Regions from separate parts of the Pseudomonas sp. NPDC089752 genome, predicted to be linked through region 1. Evidence: riboswitches for the same ligand, from Rfam matches in the RefSeq annotation. Region 1 holds a riboswitch; the other holds the start of a gene.
What was found. A riboswitch is a leader RNA that binds a small molecule or an ion and turns the genes downstream of it on or off. The one in region 1 is predicted to bind thiamine pyrophosphate.
Positions count from the first base shown of each region.

Region 2: another riboswitch for thiamine pyrophosphate. It lies ahead of thiC (phosphomethylpyrimidine synthase ThiC); the one in region 1 lies ahead of ACIPZF_RS15210 (TenA family protein).

Region 1 is NZ_JBIVGP010000008.1:104,441-109,612, forward strand. It holds gene ACIPZF_RS15205 (putative bifunctional diguanylate cyclase/phosphodiesterase) at 1-2,276, opposite strand, end outside; TPP riboswitch at 2,436-2,549, shown strand; gene ACIPZF_RS15210 (TenA family protein) at 2,629-3,276, shown strand; gene tenA (thiaminase II) at 3,279-3,959, shown strand; gene ACIPZF_RS15220 (ornithine cyclodeaminase family protein) at 3,948-4,895, opposite strand; gene ACIPZF_RS15225 (threonine/serine dehydratase) at 4,892-5,172, opposite strand, start outside.
Region 2 is NZ_JBIVGP010000003.1:320,535-325,706, reverse strand. It holds gene thiC (phosphomethylpyrimidine synthase ThiC) at 97-1,977, opposite strand; TPP riboswitch at 2,132-2,238, opposite strand; gene ACIPZF_RS06715 (TolC family outer membrane protein) at 2,401-3,834, shown strand; gene waaA (lipid IV(A) 3-deoxy-D-manno-octulosonic acid transferase) at 3,936-5,172, opposite strand, start outside.

The DNA.
Region 1 (5,172 bases):
AATTGTGCCGGCGACAGCGGGCGGCTGAAGTGATAGCCCTGGGCAATGTCGCAGCCGGCAATTTTCAGGCATACCACTTGCTCACGGGTCTCGACGCCTTCAGCGACGACTTCCAGGCCCAGGCGTTTGGCGAGGATGATGGTCGAGGAAACGATCGGGCTGTCGTCGTAGCTGTTGGACAACGGAGCGATCAGCGAGCGGTCGATCTTCAGCTTGCTCAGTGGCAGCGACTGCAGATGCGCAAAGCCTGCGTAGCCGCGACCGAAATCGTCCAGGCTGATGCCAAGGCCGGCAGCACGCAGGCGGTGCAGATGATCGACCGCAGTGCCTTCGGGGTCGAGAATGGTGGTCTCGGTGATCTCCAGTTCCAGCCGTTGCGGGGCGATACCGTACAACTGCAACTTGGCCAGCAGGCGAGTGCTGAAGTCCGCCTGTCGCAGCTGCATTGCCGAGACATTCACCGCCAAGCGCGTCTCGCGGCCCTGAGCGTCCCAGCGTGCCAGTTCTTCGCAGGCCAGGCGCAACACTTCCCAACCCAGCTCGATGATGAAGCCACTGCGCTCGGCCAGGCCGATGAAGCGGTCCGGATAGAGCAGGCCGAATTCCGGGTGGTCCCAGCGCACCAGCGCCTCATAGCCCAGCACCTGATGAGTATCGAGGCGAATCTGCGGTTGGTAGTGCAGCACGAACTGGCGCTCGGCCAAGGCACTACCGAAGGCCTGTTCGAGGGTGAAGGCCTGAATGTCGGCAAGGTTCAGCGAAGGGTCGAAGAAGCGGTACTGAGCGCGCCCGGCCTGCTTGGCCGAATACATGGCGGCGTCGGCGCTGCGGATGAGGCTGTCGATGTCCTGGCCATCGCGCGGGCAGATACTGACGCCGACGCTGGGGCTGGTATTGACCTCCTGGCCGTCCAGGGCATAGGTAGCCGAAAGCTTCTGCACCAGGTTGTGCACCCAGCTGTTGATCTGCGCTTCACTGCGTTCGCCCGCCAGCAGCACGACGAATTCGTCGCCACCGAAGCGCGACGCTTCATCGCCAGGCTCCAGCAGGCGCTGGATGCGCCCGGCAACGGCTTGCAGAAGCAGATCACCAATCTTGTGCCCGAGCGAGTCGTTGATCGACTTGAAGCGATCCATGTCGATGAACAGGATCGCCATCAGCCGGCGCTTGCCACGCTGGCGTGTCAGCGCCTGGCCCGCCACTTCGACGAACTGGCGGCGATTGTGCAGGCCGCTGAGGTGGTCGGTGGCGGCGGCATGGCTGCTGCGCCGGTGTTCGTCCTCCAGGCGCCCGATCAGCTGCTGATTGACCTGCTGCGCGTGCTCCAGGGCGCTGAAGGCCTCCTGGCGCTTGCCCAACAGGCGCAAGGTCCAGGCCAGGCTGACGAGGATCATCAAGGTCATGCTCAGGTTCAGCCAGAACTGCCGCGAATAGGCCAGGGCGGTGGGGGCGAGGATTTCATCGTAACGTTGGCTGACGATGATGCTGAAACCGCGCTCGTCAATGCGCCGGTACAGGCTCTGGAACGGGTTGCCGGCAGCGTACTGGACCAGCAGCCCAGACTCGCTGCCCGAGGGTGGCAGGCCAGGCTCGAATTCATCACCGGCCACGACCACGCCACTGGTGTCGATACGCAGGCGTTCCTGGCCATCGTCCTGCAACAGGCGCATCAAGCCCGTAGTGCCCAGGTCGATGTGCTGGAACAGCACGGCGAGGTAGCCGATATCGAGTTGTACCACGAGGATATTGTCGATTTCGCGGCCGGGCAGGTTGGTCAATGGCAAGAGGAAGGGCAGGCGCCAGTTCGGCATGGCCGTCGGCGTGAGCGTTGGGGCGATACGCGGCAGGAACGGCTTGAAACCGTAATGGGCGACATGCAGCTTGAGCTGCTGCAGCCAGTCTTCGGGCAGCTCAGGCGCCTCATCGCTGTGGCTGGCCGACACTAACCGCCCACTGCGGTCGTACAGGCTCATGCGTTTGAACACCGGATCTTCAGCCAGCAGCCGAGCCAGGCTGAGGTTGCCCTGGCGCAGCACTTTCATGTCGTCCTGGGTGACCCGGCCCACCGCCTGGGCGCGGTCGACCAACTGTCGCAGGCTTTCGCCGACGATACTGGCCAGGTTAAGGTGCTCCGCTGCCTTCGCCGACAGCGCATCCTGACGCGCGGCAGCCTTCTGGGCAAAGTGCAGCCCCCAGAGAAACGTCAGGGTGGCTGCACACAGCACCAGTATCAACAGGCGCAGCAGGCCTGCAGACGAGAGAAAACGGCGTATCACGGCTGGCATTCCCGACCCTGGGTGATGGTCGAAAAATACGACAGGCAGATGACAAGGTCATGACTGGTGGCTAATTGCCTTTATGTTTCGACTCGCAGCGATCGGGTCATTGCAGCCGATCTACCTCGTGACAAACGCTGTACAGCTACTGTATACCTGCATCCCACCAAGGGGAGTCCGGCAACGGGCTGAGATACCGCTGGCACAGCAGCGCGGTGACCCTTAGAACCTGATCCGGATCATGCCGGCGAAGGGATGGGACTGCCGACCTGCCTTTTTGCCGGCCTCATTGCGAGGCCGCTCCATGCACCAACGTAACGGTCTCGCTGTCACCCCAATGGAGGGCAGCACCATGACCGAACGCTTCACTGAAACCCTGCGCCGCCAGAACCAACCGACCTGGTCGGCTGCCGTCGGCCATCGCTTCGTCACCGAGCTTTGTGACGGCAGCGTGGCGGACCCGATCATGGTCCGCTACCTGGTCCAGGATCACCGTTTTCTGGACAGCTTCCTGACCTTGCTGGGTGCCGCCATCGCGACTGCCGACACATTCGAGGCCCGCTTGCGGTTCGGACGCTTCGCCGGGATGATTTCCAGCGATGAAAACACCTATTTCCTGCGCGCTTTCGAGGCGCTGGATGTAAGCCCGGAGCAGCGCAGCTCGCCTGAGGACACGCTACCCACTGCTGGCTTCAAGGCGATCATGCGCGAGGCGGCGGCCACTCGGTCCTATGCAGCCGCGCTTGCGGTATTGAACGTCGCCGAAGGTCTGTACCTGGATTGGGCCAGCCGTGCCGCCAAACCGTTACCGGGCAACTTCGTGCATGCCGAGTGGATCACCCTTCACGACAACCCGGCGTTCGCCGAATTCGTCGCCTTCCTGCAATCGGAACTCGACCGGGTAGGGCCGCAGGACGCCGCCTTGAGCGGCGATTTCTATGCGCGAACCGTGGCCCTGGAATTGGCCTTCTTCGACGCCATCTACGACGAGGAGGCTTGAGCATGGACATCTTCGAGCGTCTCAAGACTGCCACCGCAGCGCAGTGGTCCAGCTATGTTGACCACGACTTCGTCGTTCAGATGGGTGAGGGCACCCTCAGCGAAGAAGCGTTCCGGACCTACCTGGTGCAGGACTACCTCTTCCTCATCCAGTTCGCCCGTGCCTGGGCGCTGGCCGCCTACAAGAGTCGCCTGCCAGCCGACATCCGCGCTGCCCAGGCGGGCCTGGCGGCGATTCTCGACGAGACCGAGCTGCACCTGCGCCTATGTGCCCGCTGGGGGCTGACGCAGGCCGATATCGAAGCGGCGCCGGAGCATCAGGCCACTGTCGCCTATACCCGCTACGTGCTCGATTGCGGCGCTGCAGGTGATCTGCTGGAACTGCACGTGGCGCTGGCGCCCTGCGTGATCGGTTACGCCGAGATCGGCCGCTCCTTGGCTGAGCGGATTGGTGATCTGCGCAATCACCCCTATCGGGAATGGATAGGCGAATATGCCGGTGAAGGCTACCAGGGCGTTGCCGCAGCAGCACGCAAGCACCTGGATGAACTGGCCGCGCGAAGCATGACCGAGCAGCGCTTCGTCGAGCTGGCAGCGATCTTTGGCCAGGCTTCGCGGCTGGAAGCCGACTTCTGGCAAATGGGCTTGGAGGGCGTGGTCACGGCAGCCAGATCACAGCTCTAGCGAGCCCAGCACGCAGCTCGCTATCTGTGCGTCCTGCACCGCCACGCCAGTCAGATCGACAAGCGTGACCTGATCATCATTGTCACGCCCAGGTACGCAGTTTTCTAGCAAGGCACCCAGTTCAGTCAACTGCTGCTCGCCTATCAGGCCTGCCTTCAATGCATGGGAGACCTCACCGTACTGGCTGCACTGGGTGAGGGCGTCGACGATGATACGATCAACCCGGGCGACCAGCGCCGGGTCGAGTTCTTGCTTGCCCGGTGCATCGGCACCTACCGCAGTGATATGGGTACCCGGTTGCACCCATTCGCTGCGTATCAGCGGCTGACGCGATGGCGTTGCGCAGACAATCAGGTTCGCACTGCGCGCAAGCATTTCAGGATTGCGCGTGACCTCGACTTCATAGCCGAGATCGCTGGCAAACGTTCGGTAAGCTGCCAGCTGGTTATCACCGCGCCCCCAAACGACCACCTTGCGGCAGGGGCTGAAGCTGGCCAGCTGTTCCAATTGCATCCGCGCCTGTGTGCCGGTGCCCAGGATGCCGATGGCTTCGACCTTCGCAGGAGCCAGCAGTCGGGCGGCAATGCGCCCAGCCAGCGCGGTGCGGATGCATGTCAGCCAGCCTTCATCCTGGAGCAAGGCGATGGGTTGGCCCGTGATCGCCGACACCACCATCATCATGCCGTCGTTGCTTGGCAGGCCCTTGCTGGGGTTGTCGTAGAAACCGGTCGATATCTTTACCGTGAAGGTGTCGCTGCCCTCGACATGCGCAGACTTGATGCAGCAGTCACCGTTGGCCAGGGGGAATGTGAACGCCTGGGTCGGTGGAACCTGGACATTGCCTCTGGAGAAGGCAATGAAACCCTCCTCTAGACGTTGCGCTGCGAGGTCTATGTCGAGCCGGGAAATGATCTGCTTTTTGTTTAAGATCTTCATTTGACCGCCTCGATGAATTTGTCGAGCACGATGTTGCGACCGCAGATGACCACCGCCACGCGCTTGCCACGGTAGTCCGCGGCCAGTTTCTTCATGCCAGCGACCGCCACACCCGCGGCACCCTCGATGATCCAGCGCTCACAGCTGGCGACATCGCGCATCGCTGCCATGATCTGCGCTTCGCTGACCAGCACAGTGCGGGTCAGCAGCGCCTGGCACAAGGGGAATGTGATACTGCCAGGCTCGACGCCGCCTGCCGTACCATCGGAAAGCGTCT
Region 2 (5,172 bases), on a different contig from region 1:
CTTGCCCCGCGAAGGCGTCGGGCCTGCCCAATGCATTGGCCCAGCTGACGCTTTCGCGGGGCAAGCCCGCTCCCACAAGGACTGTGAAATGCTGCTTTAGACTTTGTGATAAAGCTGGCTGCCTTCCTGGCGGAAACGCTCGGCCTGCTCACGCATACCTTGCTCGACCGAAACGTCCACGGTCTCGATCCTGGCGGCGTACTCACGCACTTCCTGGGTGATTTTCATCGAGCAGAACTTCGGCCCGCACATCGAGCAGAAGTGCGCGACCTTGGCCGATTCCTTCGGCAGGGTCTCGTCGTGGAAGGCACGCGCGGTGTCCGGGTCCAGGCCCAGGTTGAACTGGTCTTCCCAACGGAACTCGAAACGCGCCTTGGACAAGGCATTGTCACGGATCTGCGCGCCGGGGTGGCCCTTGGCAAGGTCGGCGGCATGCGCGGCGATCTTGTAAGTGATGATGCCGGTCTTGACGTCATCCTTGTTCGGCAGGCCCAAGTGTTCTTTCGGCGTGACGTAGCAAAGCATGGCGCAACCGAACCAGCCGATCATGGCCGCGCCGATGCCCGAGGTGATGTGGTCGTAACCGGGGGCGATGTCGGTAGTCAGCGGGCCGAGGGTGTAGAACGGCGCCTCGTCGCAGCACTCCAGCTGCTTGTCCATGTTCTCTTTGATCAACTGCATCGGCACATGGCCCGGGCCTTCGATCATGCACTGAACGTCGTGCTTCCAGGCGATCTTGGTCAGTTCGCCGAGGGTTTCCAGCTCACCGAACTGCGCTGCGTCGTTGGCGTCGGCGATCGAACCGGGGCGCAGGCCGTCACCCAGCGAGAAGCTGACGTCGTAGGCCTTCATGATTTCGCAGATTTCGTCGAAATGCGTGTACAGGAAGTTTTCCTGGTGATGCGCCAGGCACCACTTGGCCATGATCGAACCACCCCGGCTGACAATGCCGGTGACCCGCTTGGCGGTCAGCGGCACATAGCGCAGCAGCACACCGGCATGGATGGTGAAGTAGTCCACGCCCTGCTCGGCCTGCTCGATCAGGGTGTCGCGGAACAGCTCCCAGGTCAGGTCCTCGGCCACGCCGTTGACCTTCTCCAGAGCCTGGTAGATCGGCACGGTGCCGATCGGTACTGGCGAGTTGCGGATGATCCACTCGCGGGTTTCGTGAATGTGCTTGCCGGTGGACAGGTCCATGACTGTGTCCGAGCCCCAGCGAATGCCCCAGGTCAGCTTGGCCACTTCTTCCTCGATCGAGGAGCCCAGGGCGCTGTTGCCGATGTTGCCGTTGATCTTCACCAGGAAGTTGCGGCCGATGATCATCGGCTCCAGTTCCGTGTGGTTGATGTTGGCCGGGATGATCGCGCGGCCACGGGCGATTTCTTCGCGCACGAACTCGGCGGTGATCTCTTTCGGGATATTGGCGCCGAAGCTGTGGCCGGCGTGCTGCTGGTTGAGCAAACCTGCAGCGCGGGCTTCCTGCAGCTTCATGTTCTCGCGGATGGCGACATATTCCATCTCGGCGGTGATGATGCCCTGGCGGGCATAGTGCATCTGCGAGACGTTGGCGCCGGCCTTGGCGCGGCGCTGGTTGCGCACATGGTTGAAGCGCAGCTTGGCAAGCTCGGCATCGTTCAGACGTTGCTGGCCGAAGTTCGAGCTCAGGCCGCCCAGGCGCTCGGTGTCGCCACGCGCGTCGATCCAGGCGGAACGGACATCGGCCAGGCCTTTGCGTACGTCGATGATGACATTCGGGTCGGTGTACGGGCCGGACGTGTCATACACCAGCACCGGGGCGTTGCTTTCGCCGCCGAAGTCGGTGGGGGTGTCGTGCAGGCTGATTTCGCGCATCGGCACGCGGATGTCCGGGCGCGAGCCTTCGACGTAGACCTTGCGCGAACGCGGGAACGGTTGCACGGACTGCTGATCGACTTGCGCCGACTCACTGAGGTTGATCGTTTTTTCTTGTTTGGTCATCACAGGCTCTCCAGACGGCTTCCAAGCGGGCGGAATGTCGGGGTGAACCTGAAAGAGGCAGACGCACTCGTAGACGAGTGCAGTGCGAGGACGAGGTGCCATGAGCCGCAAGCGGCTGAGACATTCCCGGACCTGGCACAAGAGGCTCCCCGGGAAGGCGAGCAATCTTGTTCCCTACGCAGGCGCTAACCTGATCAGGTTCAACGGGATCCGCACCTATGCGATCTCAGCCTTTGCTTCAAGGCACCCCGACAAGAACATGCGCAGTCTAGACTGGAGTGGTCAGTAAAGCCAAGCGGGTAAATAGTGGCGATGATGAAAGGCGCACGCGGCGATTGTTGCCGGCTGCGCTCGGCCTTACACTGGCCCATCTTTCGAAACTCAACAGTTCAGAAATTACAATTTCGTACAAGGATTGCCTCTATGCTGCGCAAACTCTCACTGGCGATAGCCGTGTCTTGTGCGTCCAACGGAGTGGTCTGGGCAGCGGATGTGCCCACGACAGTGAAGACCGACCTGGTCAGCGTTTACCAGGAAGCGGTCGACAACAACGCCGATCTTGCTGCCGCACGTGCTGATTATGGCGCCCGCCGCGAAGTGGTGCCCCAGGCCCGCGCAGGCCTGTTGCCGAACCTGTCGGCCGGTGCCGAGATGCAGAACACCCGCACCAAACTCGATGAACCGTCGATCACTTCCAACCGCAGTGGCAACTCATGGAGCGCCACCCTGGCCCAACCGGTGTTCCGCGCCGACCGCTGGTTCCAGCTGCAGGCGGCCGAGGCGGTCAACGAGCAGGCGGCGCTGGAACTGTCGGCCACCGAGCAGAACCTGATCCTGCAGACCGCGCAAAACTACTTCGCGGTGCTCCGCGCCCAGGACAACCTGGCCGCGACCAAGGCCGAGGAAGCTGCCTTCAAGCGCCAGCTCGACCAGTCCAACGAACGTTTTGACGTGGGCCTGTCGGACAAGACCGACGTGCTCCAGTCCCAGGCCAGCTACGACACCGCCAGGGCCAACCGGATCATCGCCGAGCGCCAGGTACAGGATGCTTTCGAGGCTCTGGTGACCCTGACCAACCGCGAATACGCCTCGATTCAGGGCGTAGTCCATACCCTGCCGATCCAGGTGCCCACGCCCAACGATGCCAAGGCCTGGGTCGAGACCGCCGGTCGGCAGAACCTCAACCTGCTGGCGACCAACTACGCCGTCAGTGCCGCCGAAGAAACCCTGCGCCAGCGCAAGGCCGGGCACGCGCCGACCTTGGATGCGGTGGCCAAGTACCAGAAAGGCGACAACGACAACCTGGGCTTCAGCAACCCCTCGCAGCTGGGCGTGCGCTACAGCGGTGACGTGGAACAGACCAGCATCGGCCTGCAGCTGAATATCCCGATCTACAGTGGCGGCCTGACCAGTTCGCAGGTGCGCGAGGCCTATCAACGCCTGAGCCAGAGCGAGCAGCAACGCGAAAGCCTGCGCCGCCAGGTGGTGGAGAACACACGCAACCTGCACCGCGCGGTGAATACCGATGTGGAGCAGGTACAGGCGCGCAAGCAGTCGATCATTTCCAACCAGAGCGCGCTGGAAGCCACCGAAATCGGCTACCAGGTCGGCACCCGCAACATCGTCGACGTGCTCGACGCCCAGCGCCAGCTGTACACCTCGGTGCGCGACTACAACAACAGCCGCTACGACTACATCCTCGACAACCTGAGCCTGAAACAGGCGGCCGGGACCTTGAGCCCGCAGGACCTGGTGGACCTCAAGCGGTATCTGAAAGCGGACTACAACCCGGACAAGGACTTCCTGCCACCGGACCTGGCGGCGGCGGCGGCGAAGAACTTCGAGCGCAGGCCCTGAGATAGGCGGTGAATCGTTCGCGGGACAAGCCCGCTCCCAGGTACACTGCATACCTCAACCTGTGGGAGCGGGCTTGCCCCGCGAAGGGCGCACCGCAATGCTCACCTTATGAGGGCACCCAGCCCATCCAGCAAGCGCTGCAAGGCCCCCTGATTGGCCCGCATCACCGCCCTGCCCGCCTCGCCCATGCGTTGCGCATCCTGCGGCAATTCCACCAACCGGCGCACCGCCTCGGCCAGCCCGTCGGCATCCTCCACCTGTTGCAACGCCCCCGCCTCGCGCAGCATCGCGCTGATTTCGAGGAAGTTGAACACATGCGGCCCCATGATCACCGGCAACGCCAGCGCCGCTGGCTCCAGCGGGTTGTGGCCGCCGGTGGCGACCAGGCTGCCGCCGACGAAGGCGATGTCGGCCAGCGCGTAGAGGAACAGCAGCTCACCCATGGTATCGCCGAGCAGTACGCGGGTCTGGCCATCCACTGCTGTGCCGGCAGAACGACGCACGGTGGCGAATTGTTCAGCGCACAAAGCATGCACTGCGTCGAACCGCTCGGGGTGGCGCGGTACCAGGATCAGCAGTGCATCGCCGTGTACTTGAAGCAATTTTTGGTGCGCCTGCAGGATCAGCGCGTCTTCACCCTCATGGGTACTGGCGGCAATCCACACCGGGCGCTGGCATGCGCCCCACTGCTCACGCAGTGCCTGGGCGCGCGGCAGCAGTTGATCGTCGATTTTCAAGTCGAACTTGATCGAGCCAGTCACCTGCACGCACTCAGAACGCGCGCCGAGATCGCGAAAGCGCTGCGCCTCGGTTTCGGTCTGCACCGCAATCAGGTTCATCTCGGCGAGCATCGGCCGAGTCAGCTTGGCAAAGCGCGCATAGCCGCGGGCCGAACGCTCCGACAACCGGGCATTGGCCAGGGCCACCGGGATACCGCGTTTGGCGCACTGGTGAATATGGTTGGGCCACAGCTCGGTTTCCATGATGATGCCCAGCTTGGGCTTCACATGATCGAGAAAACGCCCCGCCGCCCACGGCAGGTCGTAAGGCAGGTAGCAATGCTGAATGCGTGGCTCGTCGGCGAACAAGGCGCGAATGCGCTCGGAGCCGGTCGGGGTCATGCAGGTGAGCGTGATTGGCAGCTCCGGATAGGCCTTGAGCAGCGCGCGCACCATGGGAGCGGCGGCGATGCTTTCACCGACCGAGACGGCATGCACCCAGATGCCTCCCTGGCGCATGGCTGGCAGGTTGCGGGCGAAGCGCTCGCCGATGCGCTGGCCGTAGGCCGGCGCTTTGCGCGCACGCAGGTACAGGCGCAGCGCAACCAGTGGCAGGCCA